3 regions of the Colwellia sp. BRX10-9 genome follow, and region 3 is predicted to be linked to each of the others. Evidence: predicted binding sites of a transcription regulator. Region 3 holds the regulator's gene; each other region holds the start of a gene.
The links. The regulator FliA, encoded in region 3, starts transcription of late flagellar genes. The targets are predictions, from matches to a motif close to CTAAAGNTNNNNNNNNNNNNGCCGATA.

Region 1: the regulator FliA is predicted to act here: its motif matches at 4,778-4,804, upstream of H4J69_RS06705 (DUF5610 domain-containing protein).
Region 2: the regulator FliA is predicted to act here: its motif matches at 6,385-6,411, upstream of pomA (flagellar motor protein PomA).

The regions. Positions count from the first base shown of each region.
Region 1 covers NZ_JACGVV010000007.1:162,104-169,061, forward strand. Annotated here, with positions in the region: gene H4J69_RS06680 (histidine phosphatase family protein) at 1-10, opposite strand, end outside; gene sthA (Si-specific NAD(P)(+) transhydrogenase) at 44-1,480, opposite strand; gene H4J69_RS06690 (fatty acid desaturase) at 1,569-2,687, opposite strand; gene fabR (HTH-type transcriptional repressor FabR) at 2,917-3,534, shown strand; gene trmA (tRNA (uridine(54)-C5)-methyltransferase TrmA) at 3,540-4,637, opposite strand; gene H4J69_RS06705 (DUF5610 domain-containing protein) at 4,885-6,153, shown strand; gene H4J69_RS06710 (RNA-binding protein) at 6,214-6,657, opposite strand.
Region 2 covers NZ_JACGVV010000034.1:31,053-38,010, reverse strand. Annotated here, with positions in the region: gene H4J69_RS16445 (sodium-dependent transporter) at 1-672, opposite strand, end outside; gene H4J69_RS16440 (YajQ family cyclic di-GMP-binding protein) at 914-1,396, opposite strand; gene H4J69_RS16435 (VanZ family protein) at 1,542-1,904, shown strand; gene H4J69_RS16430 (ketopantoate reductase family protein) at 1,906-2,826, shown strand; gene thiI (tRNA uracil 4-sulfurtransferase ThiI) at 2,846-4,300, opposite strand; gene H4J69_RS16420 (flagellar motor protein MotB) at 4,495-5,433, opposite strand; gene pomA (flagellar motor protein PomA) at 5,446-6,213, opposite strand; gene H4J69_RS16410 (exodeoxyribonuclease VII small subunit) at 6,727-6,958, shown strand, end outside.
Region 3 covers NZ_JACGVV010000004.1:142,540-149,497, forward strand. Annotated here, with positions in the region: gene H4J69_RS04055 (MinD/ParA family protein) at 1-554, shown strand, start outside; gene H4J69_RS04060 (RNA polymerase sigma factor FliA) at 629-1,348, shown strand; gene cheY (chemotaxis response regulator CheY) at 1,400-1,783, shown strand; gene H4J69_RS04070 (protein phosphatase CheZ) at 1,832-2,575, shown strand; gene H4J69_RS04075 (chemotaxis protein CheA) at 2,589-4,694, shown strand; gene H4J69_RS04080 (chemotaxis response regulator protein-glutamate methylesterase) at 4,761-5,933, shown strand; gene H4J69_RS04085 (flagellar motor protein) at 5,926-6,672, shown strand; gene H4J69_RS04090 (flagellar motor protein MotB) at 6,669-6,958, shown strand, end outside.

The sequences.
Region 1 (6,958 bases), on a different contig from region 3:
ATTTATTCATAACATACCTTTTTCGATTCATGCTTATTCACTATTAAAATAAACGATTCAAACCATTCAATGCAGCAACACGAAATGCCTCAGCCATCGTTGGATAATTAAACGTGGTATTAACAAAGTATTCAATGGTATTACCGCCATTGGTTTGTTGCATAATTGCTTGACCAATATGAATGATTTCAGCTGCATTTTCACCAAAACAATGAATACCTAAAATTTCTTTAGTTTCGCTGTGAAAAAGTATCTTCAGTGAACCGACTAAACTATTTGATATTTGTGCTCTTGCTAAATGTTTGAACTGGGCACGACCAACCTCATACGGAATTTTTGCCGCGGTCAGTTCTTGTTCTGTCTTACCAACAGAGCTTATTTCTGGAATCGTGTAGATACCTGTAGGAATATCAGCAATAAGTTTTGCAGTACTTTGGTGATCTATCATCGCTGAAGCTGCTAACCTGCCTTGATCATAAGCGGCACTGGCTAAGCTTGGGTAACCAATGACATCACCTACCGCATATATATTGTCGACACTGGTTTGATATTGATCGTTGACTTTTAGTTGCCCACGTCCATCTGCTGATAATCCTGCATTTTCAACTTTTAAGTCGGCTGTATTACCTGTTCGCCCATTAGCAAAGAGTAAACAGTCGGCGCGCATTTTTTTACCTGATTCTAAATGAACAACCACAGAGTCGTCGGATGCTTCAACTCGTGCAATCGCTTCGCCATGACGGATCACTACACCATTATTCCATAAGTGGTAGCTGAGTGAATCAGACATTTCTGCATCTAAAAAAGAAAGTAGTCTATCTCGGGTATTAATTAAATCTACCTTTACACCTAAACCTCTAAATATAGAGGCATATTCGGAACCAATAACACCAGCACCATAAATAATGATAGAACGGGGATCATGCTTAAGTGATAAGATGGTATCTGAGTCATAGACTCGCGGATGGTTAAAATCAATATCTTTAGGTCGGTAGGGATGTGAACCAGTAGCAATAACAATTTGCTTTGCCGTAATTTGTTCAATAGCGCCCTCGTTATTCACTATTCTAAGCGTATGGGCATCAATAAAAGACGCTTCACCCGAAATCAGTTCAACGCGGTTACGATCATAAAAGCCACTGCGTAGCTGCACTTGTTTACGAATAACCGAAGAGGCATGTTTAAGAATAGCTGGGAACGTTAAATGTTTTGCTTTTTCATGGCCTCTAAAAAGTGGGCTCGCGTTATACTCAATGAGTCGGCTAACACTTTGACGTAAAGCTTTTGAAGGAATAGTTCCCCAATGCGTACAACCACCGCCAACGTCTTTATATCGCTCAACAATAGCAACACGTTTTTCTTTTTTAGATAGCTCCATAGCCGTACCTTCGCCACCTGGTCCGGTACCTATAATTATTGCATCGTAATCGTAATCGTTATTTGTTTTCTTCTTCGTTTTAGCTTTATTTTGAGTTGCCAAAATCTTGCCTTAAATTCCTACTAAGATAAAAAAATTTTAGCAGGAATTTAGACATCTGACCATGTAAAAGCTTATTAATCTAGAGGGTTTATGCCAGTTGGGTTAATAAGCGTTGAAAATGTTGTTGCTGGTCTGCCAAGTGCTGCTTAAATTCTTGGTATTGCGCTGCTAATTCAGAGCTCTCAACGTCGGCGATTAATTTATCGCGCCTACTGGCAAGTAATTTTTTACGCACATCATAGTAGTCATTAATTCTACTAATGAGTAAATCATATTCTTGCTGTAGTTTTTCTCGCATTTGCTCCGCATTTGGATGAGAGAGTAACTTCTTCTGGCTACGTTTAAATACCATAGCTAAGCGCGCTTTTTCAATTTTGTCATCCGGGTAAGTCCGTAGTTTTGAGGTAAGATTCAAAAACTCACAACCCTTAATCAACCATTTAGTTGGATCAAACTGCCACCAACGAATGCCGTTACGATAATCATTTTCAAAAATATGATGATAGTTATGATAGCCCTCACCAAAAGTTAAAAAAGCAAGAAAGCCATTATCTCGTGCAGTATTTCTTTCTGTGTAAGTTTGTTTACCCCAGATATGTGCCAAAGAATTAATGAAAAAAGTAGTGTGATGGCTTAACACTAAACGCAAGAAACCGACTAAAAGTAAACTACTAATAATATCGCCGTGCCATAAACCAAATAAAATAGGTACACCAAAGTTCATTAATATTGTCAGCAACAAATAATTTCTGTGCTGCCACATTACAATAGCGTCTTTTTGTAAATCACGGGTATTGTCGTAATTAGCATATCGATGCGCTTGATACTCACGAAGCATCCAACCGATATGTGAATACCAAAAGCCTTTTTTAGCTGAATAGGGGTCTTTGTCATTATTATCGACATGCTTATGATGAACTCTATGATCAGAAGCCCAATGTAATATACTATTTTGTAAGGCAAATGCTCCGCCTAGTGCAAAAATGAAACGCAGCGAAGCATGTGCTTGATAGGTTTTGTGCGACCATAATCGGTGATAGCCAGCAGTAATAGACATACCACAATAAATAAAGCAGCATAGTGCTACTACAAGTTCAGTGGTATCAAAACCGTGTGTTATTGCTCGATACGGGACGCCAATTGAGGCAACTAAAAAGGTAATTAAAAACACACTAAAATTTAGCCAAACGATTTTAGGTTTATTCATGTAATAAGAATTCCATCAGTAAAAAAACGAACACTAAGTAAATAATTTCAGTGTACACGTGTACTCTATTTTAACTTTGATCACTTTTCAGTCAAGGTAATTTTTATTAAACTTTTTATCTTCAATCAATAATACTGGATTTAAATGTAGATGTTAGTGATCAAGTTTCTAGTAAATAGATGAAAATTCAGTATGATATAAACAGGCTAAAGTATAGGTTAATTAAGTAATGAGCGGGATTCGGGCACAGCAAAAAGAAAAAACACGTCGACAAATAATTGATGCTGCTCTTGGGCAGTTAAGTAGTGAACGTAGCTTTTCGAGTTTGAGCTTACGGGAAGTCGCTAAAGAGGCTGGCTTAGCACCAACATCATTTTATCGACATTTTTCTGATATGAACGAACTAGGTTTGACGCTGGTCGATGAAGCGGGTTTAACTTTGCGTCAATTAATGCGACAAGCTCGCCAACGAATTGAAAAAGGTGGTTCTGTCATTCAAATATCTGTCGTTACCTTTATGGAGTTTATTGAAAGTAACGGTAATATATTTCGCTTATTATTACGAGAGCGTTCTGGAACGTCAGCTGCTTTTCGAGCGGCGGTAAATCGAGAAGTGCGTTATTTCACCTTAGAACTATGTGATTATTTACAGCAAGCAAATAAATTGAATGCGGATGTGGCTTTTTTACAAGCCGATGCAGCGGTGACTATCGTATTTAGTGCTGGCTCTGATGCATTAGATGTTGATAAAGAGGATCGTCAACAAATATCAATGCGTACCATTCAGCAGCTGCGTTTTATAGCACGGGGAGCTGCTGAATTTAGCAATAGGGGAGTAAAAAAGTAAAAACGTTACTTTTTACGTGAAAGTATCACACCTGTTTCAACATGGTGGGTATATGGAAACTGATCAAATAACGCAAATTTTTCAATATTGTGTGTCTTTATTAGTTCAACTAAGTTTTCTTTTAATGTCTCAGGATTACATGAGATATAAACAATACGTTCAAATCGGCTGACTAACTCTACGCTGTCAGGGTCAAGGCCAGCTCTTGGTGGATCAACTAATACTGTATCGTAATTATAGCTTTTAAGATCGAAACCTTCTAGACGACGAAATACTCGCTCACCGTTCATCGCTTGACTAAAATCTTCACTGGACATTCTTATTATATCAACATTGGTTAACTGGTTTGCGGTGATATTATTTTGTGCTGATTTTACTGATGTTTTCGATATTTCAGTACCTAAAACCCGATCAAAGTTTTCAGCGAGTGCGATACTAAAGTTACCATTACCACAATAGAGTTCGATTAAGTCACCACCGATATTTTGTGTGCCTTGCTTTGCCCAAAGTAGCATTTGCTCATTAACGTGCCCATTAGGCTGTGTAAAACTATTTTCTACTTGCTCGTAGATATAAGTTTTATCGCCAACAGTTAACTTCTCAGTGACATAATCTTTATCGAGGATAAATTTTTGTTTTTTAGCACGGCCAATAATATCAACAGGGGCTATTGCTGAAAGGGTTGATTTTAGTGTTGCCGCTTCAGTTAGCCATTCTTCATCTAATTGTCTGTGATATAACAAGCTTATTAAAAGCTCGCCACTGAGCGTTGATAAAAAATCGACTTGAAATAATCGATGACGAAGTGACGGTTTATCTTTAATTTCGTCAAGCAAGGCTTTCATAGCTTGATTAATGAGTTTACTGGCAACCGGAAAAGTGTCGACGCGATACTTTTCTTTCGTTTCACTATTAAACATAATATAAAATAAGTCATCATTGTCATGCCAAACTCTAAATTCTGCTCGTAATCTATAGTTTAAAGGCTCTGATCGAAAAACATCAAAATTTGGTAAGTCAAAATCACTAAACAATTTAGCGATATCATCCTGTTTGTTATCAAGTTGTTTATCATAAAATTGTGGTGCAATGTGACTAAACATATATAAGCCTTAAACGTAGAAAGAATTAAACAATATTATACCCAACTCTAGTGAGTATTAAAGAGGCGCTGAGTTTAGCGATTGTGATTACTTTGTCTAGTCATTTGTCTATAATTTTCTTACAAGAGATTGACTTCTTGCTAAAGTTTTACGAAAAAATGCCGATATATTAGCCATATTAAATTTAAGGATCTTTAGATCTTTGATTGTGTTTAATTAAAATTTAATTAGATACTGGAGAGTAACAATGAATAAAATTGATAATCAGACAAGGTTGCCGAATTATTTAGGGCAAAGTCGTAAAAGTGAACCAGCAAATAATGAAGTCGTTAAACGAGAAATGCCAGCAGAGTCAGTTAATACACTGGCATTAAACCATCGTGCTGCCATTACGATGAAAATTATATCTCAATCAATTTCTAGTCAGATTTCAGCAAATTTTCAAAAGATTACCGATGCACCGCAAGCAACTAATGTAGTGATGAGTGATATCAGTAAAACAGCGTTAACTGAAAGCGAGCCATCAACTAGCCTTTTTGATTTCGAAGCAGTGGCTCGTAATGTTATGGACTTTGTTAGCGCGAGTATCTTAGCTGCCCAAGCAAATGGAGCGAGTGAGGACAAGTTGAAAGAGATGTTTGAGCAGGGGCGTGCTGGGGCGAATTTAGGTATTGATCAAGCAAAAGGCGATTTAAAAGATCTCGCCATGCTTGACAATGACTTAAACCAAGGTATAGAAAAAAGTCGTACGCTTATTAACAAGGGAATTGATGACCTCCATGAACAAATGTTTCCTTCAGCCAATAAATCAAATGAGAAGGTATCAGAGTTAACGCCAATTATCAGTTCTACAGCAATTGATAGCGAATTATACACAAGCAATTCAAAAAGTAGCGAGCTGAGTATTACCACTACTGACGGTGATGTAGTTTCAATATCATTTAGCGAATTACAAGAATATGCCAGTAAAGAAGCTTACCAGTATCAAGAGAGTAGCCAAGGGGGATCGACAAATTATAGTAGAACCAGTAGTCAGTATCATGAAATCAACTTTTCTTATAGCGTAGAGGGTGAACTTGATGATGATGAAAAAGCAGCAATCGAAGCATTAATTAAAGACGTAAATTCATTACAAAAAGATTTCTTTAATGGCGATGTTAATAAAGCTTTTGAAAAAGCAGTTGAACTTGGCTTCGATAATAAACAGATAACTAGTTTTAGTATGGACTTGCAACAAACAAAAACCAGTTATGTTAGCCAAGCGTATACAGCAGTGGCAGAGTTGGATGATAAATTAGCGCCTAGTGTCGGAAAAGACCTGAGGCCTTTAATTGACTTCTTAGATCAGTTTAACCAACTGCAAGAACAAGCAGATAAAATATTGTCTAAGAATGATGATGCATTTGGTCAGTTACTTGATGCAGTCTTTAAAGCTGAGTTTGGTGACGATAAAGTCGCTAAAGAAAAGTTCGATAAAGTAATAGATACGGTTAAGTCTGACAACATTAAGCTTTAATAGATAAAATAAACCCACGCTAACGTGGGTTTATTTAGGATAACTTACCAAGAAGAACGGTTATTCTTCTTCGAGATTTTTTTCTGGACGTTCCTTAGCTTCACGAACTTTCAAAGTACGCTGCTGAAATTCAGTATCATTAAGCGATGAAACAGCCGCATCAGCCGCATCAGCTGACATTTCAACAAAACCAAAACCACGACGCTTTCCAGTATGTTTATCTTTCATTAAACGAACAGAATGAACTTGACCATGTTCAGAGAATAACTCTCTGATCGATGATTCATTTGCTCGGTAAGGTAGATTCCCTACATATAACGTTTTTATTTCTTCATCAGCACTTTCTGCAGTAGTTGATGAACCTATAAGTGGCGCAATAAAAGTACTTACTAAAACTAATATCGCAGTAATTTCTGGTGAGCTGCCAATAACAGTTGATAAAATGTAAGCAATAACAGCAAATACTACTGCGACTATAAATGTTAACCCTTGAGGAGACTTCATATATGAATACCTAATTATTATTTTAAATTCTAAATTAAAAAACTAAATTGCAATGTACCTGCTACCCAGCCTTGAATATTGTACAAAGTACAAAGTTGTAAAAAAGATAAGTGTAATTTATATGCAAATAACACCTTACTTATATTAAGCAAAAAATAAAAAGTTTACTACACTAAATAAGCATATTAATTAAAAGCACTATTTTAGTGCTTATATAAGCCACTTTAAATGGATTATTATATAGTAGGAATAAGAACGTTGATGTTTATTGAGCGATTAGAGAGTATATTGCCCACATTGT
Region 2 (6,958 bases), on a different contig from region 3:
GAAGGCTTGCCCTAATGCGCTAATTAATAAATCAGCTTCAAATACACGGGAAAAATCAGGGTTCAAATAAGCATTTAATCCCTCAGCTGCACCATCTAAGGTAACAACATAAATAATTAACAGTATTAATAAACCGATCAACATTGGCATTAAACGTTTTGACCATTTTTCAATACCATCTTCAACGCCATGGCGAATAATAAAAACGGTCAAGACCATGAATAAGGCGGTAAAGCCTAAATTACGCCACAAAGATTGTGAAATAATCCATTGCGCTGCATCACTTAAACCAACAAAGGTTAAAACGGGTTCAACGGCATAAGACATCATCCAGCCAGCTAGAATCCCATAGAAACTAAGAATAAGTGCCGCACAAACTATGCCTCCAAAACCAACAAAGAAGGCGAATTTTTTCTGCCAAAGACTGCGTGACATTTTTTCTAACGAGCTAACTGCATTCGCTTGCCCGTATCGGCCTATCAATAATTCGGCCATAAATGCAGGGTAAGCTAAGCAAAAGGCTAAAACTAAATAAACTAAAACAAAAGCAGCACCACCATTACTTGCTGTTTGTGTTGGGAATCCCCAAATATTGCCTAAACCAACAGCGGAACCTGCCGCTGCCATGATAAAACCAATCCGAGAACTAAACCCACCTCTTGAAACACTCATTAAACGTAATCTTTATTATTATTAGAATGCGGTTAATCTACTTAATGTGTCATCAAAACAACAGCGTTAATTGTCTAAAGGTAAGCAATTTGTCACTAAAATCATCGTGTACTTGTAAAGATAAGATTACTTACCGGGTAAAACAAAAAGTAAACGTATAAAAAAACAGCACCGATAGTGCTGTTTTTTAGTATTAAGATATTCACCCTTCAAAGACTGAACGTATTAAGAAAGCGCTGTATTAGTCGCGAAAGTTATTAAACTGAAAAGATTGCTCTAGATCGCCTTCACGAATTAATTGCATGACCGCTTGTAAATCATCACGTTTTTTACCGGTCACTCGTACTTGATCGCCTTGAATGCCCGCTTGTACTTTTAACTTACTGTCTTTAATTAACTTAATGACTTTTTTAGCGATAGGCTGCTCAATACCTTCTTTAAATGAAAGATTTTGAGTGAAGGTTCTACCTGTATGCTCAGTATTAGAAAGGGTCAGGGCTTTAGCATCGATATTACGCTTTGCCAACTGCACGCGCACCATATCTACCAGTTGTTTTATTTGAAAGTCACCTTCAGCTTTTATTACCACATTGGGCTTTTTCCATTCAATGCTCGCTTCAACACCACGAAAATCAAAACGCGTTTCTAATTCTCTCTTGCAGTTTTCAGTTGCATTTCTTACTTCTTCCAAATTAATTTCGGAAACGATATCCATTGAGGGCATGATCTTGACCTTTCGATAATTCAATAATTTAAGTGTTGGCAATCTTAGCAAGATTACCACTAGCGGGTAAAGGTGATCGCAACCGCTATTTTCACATGTTATGATGAATAATTCTAAACTAATGACTTCATAAAATTACCCTTTAATGAAACGTTACATTCAACTACTAATTATATTAGTTTTTTTACTGGTATTAGCACTGATTTTTTTGATCCCTGACGATTTAAAAACCACCGTTATTAATAAAATACAAATAGATACTATTGGCCATGTTATTGGTTTTTTTGGTCTGACTTGGATTTTAGTCGGTTTGATGAAACTACCTTTAATCAATACGGTTATTTGTTTATTTTTTTATAGTGCATTGACTGAATTAAGCCAGTATTACTTAGGCTTTCGCAGTGGGGAATTTTTTGACTTTGTCGCTGATGTTGTAGGCATATCTTTCTTTGCTGTTCTTCAGTGGATTTTTTTACTTTATCAACAGCCCAAAGGCATAAAAAGATAAGATGAATATTGTTATTGTTGGCCAAGGTGCAATAGGTTTACTTTGTTATCATCGGCTTTCTCAAGCGATAATTAACCAACAAGGTGATAACTTAGTGTCATTGTGGCCGTCAACGCCAACAACATTATCTGATTACCTTTTTAGTGAAATGAATGGTCTTGCAAAAAGCTTTCCATTTACAATGGCTGATAACCAATTAATAGCCAGTGCTGACGTTATAATTTTTTGTGTAAAATCTTATCAAGTCACCGAGGCGTTAAAAGCTGTTGATCATTTAATCAGTGACGATGCAATTATTATTCTTACCCACAATGGTTTAGGAACTCTCGAAGAAATTAACCCACGACTTAAACCATCACAATGTTTATTGGCTTTGTTACTTACGCAAGGCGCTAAAAAAGTCGCCCCTTATCATGTTAAACATACCGGTATGGGCCATAGCGATCTGGGTATTATTTATGGGACGCTGGACTCAATAAAGCAAAAGCAATTGTTAGAACACCTTAATAAAAGCCTGAAACAGCTTAGCTGGCAAGAAAACATTCAACAAGCGCAATGGAAAAAGTTAGCCATTAACTGTGTGATCAACCCTATTTCAGCACTAAACGACATTGAAAATGGTGAAGTAAATCAAAAAGCTTACCAAAGAATGACCGAAGATATTATCAGTGAAGTCGTTGCTGTAGCGACGAAGGAAGGCGTAATATTAAGTGAAATATTATTACGACAGTTAATCCATAATGTTGCTAAAAGCACCAATAGAAACACTTCTTCGATGCGCGCTGATGTGCGTAATAAACGTCGTACAGAAATAGAGTATATCAACGGTTACATTCACCGTTTAGGGGAGAAACATAAACTAACCACAGCGATGAATACTCAACTATGGTTAGCTGTTAAAGCACTTGAGGATAAATATTGACCCGAGTTACCGAGTCATATTAAGGACGGTAAACTTTAACGTTCTTATAGCCTTCACCAATTAAGTAAAGTGCTTGTAGCTTACTCATTATACCTTGATCACAATACAGTAAATATTCTTTGTCTTGCTCTAGCTCACTAAACTTATTAGATAGCTTATAAAAAGGAATATGAACAACGTTGACGTTTTCAAGTTCTAGAGGATTTTCGTCTTCTTCATCAGGGCTTCTAATGTCAATAACGATTGAATCGCTAGGAAGATCGTCTACTGTATCAACTGCATGAATTTCTTCTTCACTTTCTTTACCAATATCACGTATATCGTACATACGCGTTGCTTCAACAACCTTGTCTAAAACATCAAAATCAAAGTTTTCTTCTTCTGCTTCAATTTTAGATAATACCGCTTTAATGGTTGGGCGCTTTGATATTACACCACAATATTCCGGAATAGTTTTAGCAAAGTCTTCAGTACCAATTTTACGGGCGATATCAATAATATCTTGTTTATCATAAGCGACTAATGGACGGAGAATTAACGTATCAGTAACTCGGTCTATCACATTTAAATTAGTTAATGTTTGGCTAGATACTTGACCTAACGCTTCACCCGTAACTAAAGATTCTATATTCGCTCTTTTCGCTATTTTCGCAGCAGCACGCATCATCATACGTTTTAGAATAACGCCCATTTGACCGTTTTCAACATTTTCTAAAATTTCAGCAACAACCGGTTCAAAATCAACCGAAAAGAACTTTACTTTGTGTGATGCACCAAATTTATTCCATAAGTAGTAACTCACTTGTTTTACGCCAACTTCATGCGCAGCGCCACCCAAGTTAAAGAAACAGTAATGAGTACGAGCACCCTTTCTGATCATTTGAAAACTTGATACACCCGAATCAAAACCACCTGACATTAATGATAAAACATCTTCTTGGCTTGCTATTGGGAAACCACCTAGTCCTTGATGTCGTTCTGTGACAATAAATAAGTATTCATCTTTTATTTCTAATCGAATAGTTACATCAGGTTTTTTCAATTTAACTTTAGCGGATTCAACGTGCTCGTTTAAACCACCGCCAACATATTGTTCAACTTGTAAGGAATTGAAGTCGTGTGTTCCAATTCGTTTGGCTCTTACACAAAACGTTTTATTTTCAATTGTCTTTTCGTGTGCTGCTAATGTTTTTTCAAAAATGTTATGCACATCTGTATAGGTTGTTTGTTGAACTTCAAGAAAATGAGCGATGCCCGGCACGCATTTTAAGGTATCAACAAGTGCCAAACGATTTTTAGGACAGTTATTTTTAGTATTAACCTCTATATTATCCCAGTTTGCCTGAGTGGTAATTTGCTCATCAACACGTCGTAAAACATTTTTAATGCTGGATTCTAAAATTTTAGTAAAGCGCTTACGAACCGGGCGACTCTTTACAGCAATTTCAGATTGGAGTTTTACGATGAATTTCATGAACAAACGACCCTAAATATAAAACTAGACTAAAGGCCATAATCGGCCGACAAAAATAATGGCGCGAATTATACACGAAATTGAAATAAAGAGTAAGTTGAAATGAAGAGTAAGTTGAAAAATGTACGCTAAGCAATAAACGGGGGTTTATCACTTAACGCCATCACGATAGTTGAATTTATCGGCTTAATTTATTATTTAATAATAGAAACAGGTTCGGTTTCCTTTGCTTTACCTTGGTTAATTGAAATCTCAACACGACGGTTTCTTCTGCGATTTAGCGCGTTAGTATTAGGCACTACCGGTCTTGTATCGGCATGACCAACAACCAGTAAACGTGACTGGTCAAACTCAGGGACTTTAATTAATTCATGAGCAATAGCGACAGCTCGTTTACTTGATAAATCCCAATTTGAAGAAAATAACTCTGAACTAATACCGCGATCATCTGTGTGTGCAGAAACCATAATTTCACCCGGAACCGTGTTGAGTAGCTCACCTATTTCTCTAATAATAGGGCGAAACTGTGGTTGTAAAAAAGCAGAACCCGAAGGAAAAGAACCATTTTCACGAATACGAATAATCACTTGTTGTCCGAGAGATTCAAGCTCTATGGCACCATCTTGAATTTGTTGTTCTAATTGATCAGCAATTTTTTTAACTAATTCATTTACTTGCTCTTGCGAAGCCTGCTCTAATTCGTCTTGAGCCTTTTGCATTGCCTGGGCTGACATTTCATCTGCAGTACTTTGTGATTGTCCACCACGTTCTGTACCTCGTTGTTCTTGTCGACCACCAGCAGACGTTTCATCACCTGCTTGAAACTCTAACATCTGTTGGGTCATTTCCATGGTTTGCTGTTGAATAACTTCTATAGGTGTTGGCTCAGGTTTACCTGGGCGAAATTCTTGCGCAATAATACTGGTGCCTTTAGGAATATCTTTTACTTCAATCTTATTTTGTACACCAAACGCAAACTTCATCGAACCTGCAATTTGTTTAAACTTTAAAACATCCATTTCAGAAAAAGATAACAGCAAAACGAAAAAGCACATCAATAGTGACATTAAGTCAGCAAAAGTACCCATCCAAGCGGGAAGCCCCGGAGGTGGACATTTACATTTTTCAGCCATAAATTACTCCCGTTACTCTTCTTCTGTGGTATTTACAGCACGTTTACCTTCAGCAAGATAGTTTTTAAGTAACCCTTCGATGACACGTGGATTTTGTCCGTCTTGAATACCCAGAATAGCGTCAAGAATAAGCTCCTGGTTCATTTTTTCTTCAGCAAGGCGAAGCCTGAGTTTTGACGCTATAGGAATGGCAATAACGTTAGCGAGGAATGCTCCATATAGGGTTGTTAGTAGTGCAACCGCCATAGCTGGACCAATAGATTTGGGGTCATCCATGTTTGATAACATCGCAACCAAACCAATTAAGGTGCCAATCATGCCCATCGCGGGTGCCACATCAGCAAGTGCCATCATCATACCTACGCCTGTTTCATGGCGTTCAGCAGTAAGCTCAATATCTTTTTTTAGTGTGCCACGTACTACATCTGCATCGTGGCCATCGACCAACATATCGACCCCTTTTTGCATAAAGCCGTTAGTTATCTCTGCTTCTTCTAAAGCCAAAAACCCCCCTTTACGAGCGGCATCAGCCATTTCAACTGATTTTTCAATAAGGTCGTCAGGCTGTTCAATTTTAAACATAAAAGCCTTACCTATAATTTTCCCAATTCCAAAAAACTGACCAAGATTATAGTTAGATAAAACAACAAATATTGAACCACCAAAAACAATAATAACTGACTGAACGTCAATAAACATGCCGATATCACCAGACAACATCATTGCCATAATGAGTAAACCTATTGCGCCTACTACACCTAATATTGTTGCTATATCCACAAAAAAGTCTCCACAAAAAAATGATACGGATAGTCGTATTATTTGATAATACATTAAGGTATTACGATACGCGAATACTTATATTCTTATCCACACTCGTGATTTAACCATAACCATCCAAAGCGCGCAGTTAAAACTGCATATGAATGGCTTACGGCTCTATAAGTTTATTATCGCTCATATTGTCAATAACTTAAGTAATTAGTCGCTATTTTTAAGGTTAACTTTGCTGAACAAAATAATTGTTCAATATCTTTAACAACGTATAGTCCAGAGACAGTTAATACTGCCAACTAAATTCGCCATATTTAAGCTTACCCAATTTATATTTATCTAGTTATCGTTAACCGCAGCGCTTTAACGATAAATATAAGCGCCAATATAGTCATAGAATGACCGACAATAGAAAGTATATGATAGTCATTAAGGGGCAAAAGCATTTGAAGTTTATTGATTAATTAAGGCGTTTGGTATAAATTTGCGCCTAGATATTTAATCACTGAACTCTCGATGATGGCTAAGAAAAAAATAGAAAACTTAAGCTTTGAAGAATCACTCTTAGAACTTGAAACTATTGTTCAGAATTTAGAACAAGGAGCATTGAGTTTAGAAGATTCAATGACCCTTTTTGAGCGCGGCTTAAATCTCAGCCAAGCCAGTCAAGAAAAGTTAAAAAATGCTGAACAAAAAATTCAAATTTTACTGACTAAAAATGGTAAAGCCCAACTTGAAGATTTTGAAAACG
Region 3 (6,958 bases):
TTCCTGCTACGTCAGGTTCACAATCTATGGTCGATTTAACGCCTGCTGAACATGCGGGTTTAATTCGCGCTTTTAGTGATATGAACACAAAATTTGATGTACTTATTGTTGACACTGCCGCCGGTATTTCCGACATGGTACTAAGCTTTTGCCGTGCCTCACAAGATGTGATGTTAGTGGTCTGTGATGAACCTACATCTATTACTGATTGCTACGCCTTAATGAAATTATTAAGTCGAGATCATGGTGTATTTAAATTTAAAGTTGTTGCCAACATGGTGAGAACGCCAAGAGAAGGACAACAACTCTTTGGTAAGCTTTCTAAAGTTACCGATCGATTTTTAGATGTTGCACTTGAACTCGTTGCTGTCATTCCATTTGACGAAAATATAAGAAATTCCGTTAGAAAACAAAAAGCAATTGTTGAAGCTTATCCACAATCGCCTGCAGCGGTTGCTTTTAAATCTTTAGCAGGTAATTTAATTAAATGGCCGGTGCCTAAACAAGCGTCAGGTCATTTAGAGTTTTTTATTGAACAATTGTTAGAACATTAATAACAATAGTAATCAGATATGAGTACTTTGTTGAAAGTTCTATATCTTTCCTATAATTTAGCGAGTGAGCGATAGTGGTAAAACCAAATGCTTACAGTATTCAAACTGATAAATCTGCTATAATTTCGCAGCATACAGTTTTAGTGAAAAGAATCGCTTATCACCTATTAGCAAGGTTGCCTGCGAGCGTGCAGGTTGATGACCTTATTCAGTCAGGCATGATAGGCCTGCTTGAAGCGTCTAATAATTTTGATCACGGCAAAGGTGCAAGTTTTGAAACCTTTGCTGGTATTCGTATCCGTGGTGCTATGCTTGATGAAATACGCCGTGGTGACTGGACTCCCCGCTCTGTTCATAAAAATAGCCGCATGGTCAGTGAAGCGATAAAATTGCTTGAAGCAAGTTTAGGTCGTGATGTAACTGATATTGAAGTTGCTGAAAAACTTGATATTTCGTTAAATGACTACCATCATATTCTAAGTGAGGTAAGTACCGGTAAAATAATTGGTATTGAAGACTTAAGTACGGGGGCAGATGCTATATCGAATATGGAAGATGTGAATAATAACGATCCCTATGATAATTTTGAAAAAATAGTTTTTAAAAAATCGTTAACAGCATGCATTTCCACTTTACCCGAACGCGAAGCTCTAGTACTGTCACTATATTACGACGAAGAATTAAATCTTCGAGAGATTGGTCAAGTGCTTGATGTAAGTGAGTCGCGTGTTAGCCAAATTCACAGTCAAGCAATGCATAGGTTAAAAGGACGTATGCAATCTTGGCAAAGTTGAGTAGAATATACATATATTCACAATTTTAAAATGTTCTCACCGGAGGGTGCCTTGGATAAAAATATGAAAGTTCTTGTTGTTGATGATTTTTCAACGATGAGACGTATCGTCAAAAACTTGTTACGAGATTTAGGTTTCACTAACATTTCAGAAGCAGATGACGGTAGCACTGCTTTACCGATGTTAAAAGAAGGCTCTTTTGACTTTGTTGTAACTGATTGGAATATGCCAGGTATGCAAGGTATTGATTTGCTCAAAGCCATCCGTGCCGATGCGAAGTTATCACATATCCCAGTATTGCTGATCACTGCTGAAGCAAAGAAAGAACAAATTGTGATGGCGGCTCAAGCGGGTGTTAATGGCTATATTGTAAAACCATTTACCGCAGCGACGTTAAACGCCAAGTTAGATAAAATATTTCAACGCTTAGGTTAATTCCTTAATTAGATAGATAATTAATTAATCTAAACGTGAGGTTTTTGCATGAGTGCGAATACAAATGTGCATGTTTCTTTGGAAGAAGCAAAGCTACTGGTCGAATATTTAGAAAGTGGTCAACAAGACAAGGCAGATGAATTAATTGCTGAAATTCAAAATCCAATTAATTCTGAATTGTTTGCTGAAATAGGCAAGCTGACTCGCCAACTACATGACTCATTAAATAATTTTCAATTAGATTCCAGGTTAAATGATTTAGCGACAGCAGATATCCCCGATGCTCAAGAACGTCTAAACTACGTTATAACGCGAACGGAAGAAGCCGCTAATAAAACCATGGATGCTGTTGAATCTATTTTTCCCGTTGTGGATACGATACAAAAGCAAATAAAGGCTGTTAATCCGTTATGGCAAAAATTAATGCATAACAAATTGGAATTAACCGAATTTAAAAGTTTATGTGTTGATATAGATTTATTATTAAAAACGACAGATAGAGAATCAGTGCGTATGCATGATTTAATGACTGATGTTTTGATGGCGCAAGATTTTCAAGATTTAACCGGACAAGTTATTCGTAAAGTTATTGATCTAGTTCGTGAAGTAGAGGATAGCTTGATTGGTATGCTAACCGCTTTTGGTATTACGACAGATAGTAATGCAGAGCGAAGTAAACCTAAAGTAGGTGATAACTTAGTTGAAGGCCCGATCGTTAATGCAGCACAACGTGATGATGTTGTCGCTGACCAAGATGATGTTGATGACCTTTTATCAAGTTTAGGATTTTAATAGGAGTTGCTGGATGTCATTTGAGCAAGATGAAGAGATTCTTCAGGATTTTTTAATAGAAGCTGGAGAAATACTTGAAACGCTTTCGGAACAACTCGTAGAACTTGAAAACGACCCCGATAATGCCGAATTATTAAATGCTATTTTTAGAGGTTTTCACACCGTTAAAGGTGGGGCCGGATTTTTAGCATTACATAATTTAGTTGACGTATGTCATGGCGCGGAAAATATTTTCGATCTGTTACGTACCAACCAACGTAGTGTTAGTGCAAGCCTAATGGACGTTATTTTACAAGCGCTTGATGTTGTAAATGAAATGTTTGTACAAGTTCAAAACGGCGAGAAACTTGATAAAGCTGATGCTCAATTACTTGCAGAATTGCATCGTTTAAGCCAACCAGAAGGCAAAGAGCAAGCGCCTGCGCCAGTCGTTGTTGAAGCAGTAGCTACTCATGAAAGCGAAAGTTCTTCTAGCGATGAAATGTCAGAAGATGAATTTGAACGACTTCTCGACGAACTCCATGGTGGTGGCTCAGCTTCTACGCCAGCCCCAGCACCTGAAGCAACAGCAACGTCTTCAGACAGCAATGATATTTCAGATGACGAATTTGAATCCTTACTCGATGAACTTCACGGTCAAGGTGCTTTTTCGCCTGAAGTTGCTGCTAATAATTCAAGTAAACCATCTTCATCGAATAACAGTTCATCAGATGAAATAAGTGACGATGACTTTGAAGCTTTATTAGACGAATTACATGGTCAAGGTCAAGCGCCGAAATTATCTGTTACTCCAGCACCTAGCGCACCAACACCAGCACCAACACCTGTTGCTCAAACACCAGCCGCGAAGCCAGCACCTGTAGCTCCTGCAGCTAAACCTGTCGCTAAAGCGCCAGTACCAGAAAAAGCACCCGCTAAAGCAATGCAGGGTGAAACAACTGTTAGGGTTGACACTAAACGTCTTGACCAAATTATGAATATGGTTGGTGAGCTTGTTTTAGTGAGAAATCGCTTAACAAGTTTGGGCTTAACCAAAGAGGATGAAGATTTAACGAAAGCTGTTTCTAACCTTGATGCGGTAACGACTGATTTGCAAGGTGCGGTAATGAAAACCCGTATGCAGCCAATCAAGAAAGTCTTTGGACGATTTCCTCGAGTTGTTCGAGATTTAGCGCGCAGTTTAGACAAAGAAATTAAATTAGTGCTCAAAGGTGAAGAAACCGATCTAGATAAAAACCTTGTTGAGGCACTCGCTGATCCATTAGTGCATTTAGTGAGAAACTCTGTAGATCACGGTATAGAAATGCCTGATAAGCGCGAAGCATTGGGGAAACCAAGAGAAGGTGTCGTGGTGCTTTCTGCTTCTCAAGAGGGTGACCATATATTATTAACCATCAAAGATGATGGTGCAGGCATGAATGCAGAAAAGCTCAAAGAAATTGCGATTACTCGTGGTGTTCTTGACGCTGACTCTGCTGCTAGAATGACAGATAAAGAAGCCTTTAGTTTAATTTTTGCTCCAGGGTTCTCTACCAAGACTGAAATTTCAGAAGTTTCAGGCCGTGGTGTTGGCATGGATGTAGTCAAGACTAAGATCACCCAGTTAAACGGTACGGTAAGTATAGATTCTGAAATGGGCGTAGGTACAATCTTAGAGATTAAAGTACCGTTAACGTTAGCTATTTTACCGACATTAATGGTTATTGTTGGTAAGCAAACATTTGCTTTACCACTTGCTGGCGTGAATGAAATATTTCATCTTGATTTAACCACCACCAACGTTGTTGATGGACAATTAACCATTATTGTTCGTAAAAAGGCGATTCCACTCTTCTACTTAGATAAGTGGTTAGTACGTGATTTTGTTGAGAAGCCAAGAGAAAAAGGTCATGTGGTCATTGTTCAATTGGGCAATCAGCAAATTGGCTTTGTGGTCGACAGTCTAATTGGTCAAGAAGAGGTGGTGATAAAGCCACTCGACCGTCTATTACACGGCACACCAGGTATGGCCGGCGCAACAATTACCAGCGATGGTGGTATAGCGTTAATTATCGATGTGCCTAATATGCTGAAGTTTTACGCAAAAAAATCTGTTGTTAATAAAAAATTACGCTCTTAACGTATAATAAAGCCCTATTAAATTTTATTAGGGCTTTTTCATTCATAATAACAAATGAGATAATAAATGCCCTATAAGGTGTTGGTTGTTGATGACTCGAGTTTCTTTAGACGTCGAGTTACCGATATTTTAAATAAAGATCCGAACCTTACTGTTATTGATGTTGCTGTAAATGGTAAAGATGCTGTTGAAAAGGCTGTGTCATTAAAGCCTGATGTGATCACCATGGATATAGAAATGCCATTGCTTAATGGTATTGAAGCTGTGAAACAAATAATGGCGAAAGCGCCAACATCAATCTTAATGTTTTCATCGCTCACTCATCAAGGTGCTAATGCGACCCTCGAAGCCTTAGAAGCCGGAGCACTTGATTTTCTCCCGAAAAAATTTAGTGAAATAGCCAAAACAACTGATGATGCAGGTAGTTTGCTGCGTCAAAGAGTGGTTCAATTAGCGAAGACTAACGGTTTATTGAAAAGAAAATTGGCAGTAAAAGCTCACGCGTCACGAATTAGCCTATCTTCAACGGCCACTAATCCAGTGAGTAAACCCGTAAATAAATTCGACATTCAATCGAGAACTCCGCTGCGAACAACTAAAACTGAACCGAGTCAAAGTGAAAGTATTCGCAGTCAGGTTGTTAAAAGAAGCTCAGGTAAAAGTTACCAACTACTTGCTATAGGTACATCAACGGGTGGACCAATTGCCTTACAAAAAATATTAACGCAATTGCCGCAAAATTTTCCGTTACCCATTATTTTAATACAGCATATGCCGGCTGCTTTTACTTTTGCTTTTGCCAATCGTTTAAATACCTTGTGCAATATTAATGTTAAGGAAGCAGCAGATGGGGATATTTTAAAACCTGGTTGTGCTTACCTAGCGCCTGGTGGCAGGCAAATGATTATTGACGGTACGCCAAAATTAGCCAAGTTAAAAATTATAGAAGATAAGTCTGAAAAAATTGCTTTTAAACCAAGTGTTGATGTGAGTTTTGGCTCAGCAGCTAAGGTATTTGGTGGCTCAGTATTGGGTGTTGTATTGACCGGTATGGGCTCTGATGGCCGAGAAGGTGCTCGCATGTTAAAAGGTAAAGGGGCGACAATATGGGCACAAGACGAAGCTTCTTGTGTGGTTTATGGTATGCCGCAAGCCGTTACCGTTGCAGGTATTTCTGTTTTATCTTTAGCATTAGAAGATATCAGCCAAAGTATTATCAAGGAAGTGGACCATGGATAAGTTAACCATTGCCGGGCTTTTTGTCGCAATTACGGCCATATATTTAGGTTTTATTCTCGATGGAGGCTCCCTCGCTGCGTTATTTGAGTTACCTGCCTTTATCATTGTCTTTGGCGGTACTTTAGGGGCTGTAATGTTACAGTCATCTTCAGCGCAATTTTTTCATGCGTTGTCTTTATTAAAGTGGATATTTTATCCACCCAAGTATGATATTGACCAAGGCATTGATTCGATAGTTTCTTGGTCTGAAAAAGCACGAGAATCTGGATATTTATCACTGGAAAATATTGCCGAAGAAGAACAAGATTTTTATACCAATAAAGCGCTTAACTTATTAGTTGATGGTATAGAAGTAGACAACTTGCGTATCTCATTAGAATTAGATTTAGATCTTTATCGCGAGCATAATTTGCGCTCTGCTCATGTTTTTGAGTCTATGGGCGGTTACAGTCCTACCATAGGTATTTTAGGAGCGGTACTTGGCCTCATTCATGCGATGAGTAATCTTACCGATCCCACTTTACTTGGACAAGGCATTGCAACGGCTTTTATTGCGACTATTTACGGCGTTGGTTTTGCCAATTTAATTTATCTGCCCGTTGCTAATAAAATAAAGGCTATTATTCACCAGCAAACCATGTACCGAGAAATGATTGCTGAAGGCCTTATTTCTATTGCATTAGCAGAAAATCCACATGCCATTGAAAATAAGTTGTCGGCCTTTCGGTTAGAGCAATGAACCACTTAAGGAAACGTCGACATTCAGTCGAAAATGATAATGTCGACAGATGGTTAGTTTCATACGCCGATTATATGACCTTGCTCTTTGCGTTATTTGTTGTTTTATATGCAATGGCAATGGTTGATGAAGAGCCCTATGAAACCGCGACAGAATCAATAGGTAAAGTTTTTCAAGCCAATAATAAACTACCTAAAAATCGGGGGCATGGTGACGATATCCTCGATGTTAACAGCTCAAAAACTAATAAGCGCTTGTATGGTAATGGCATTTTAGATGTCGCTGG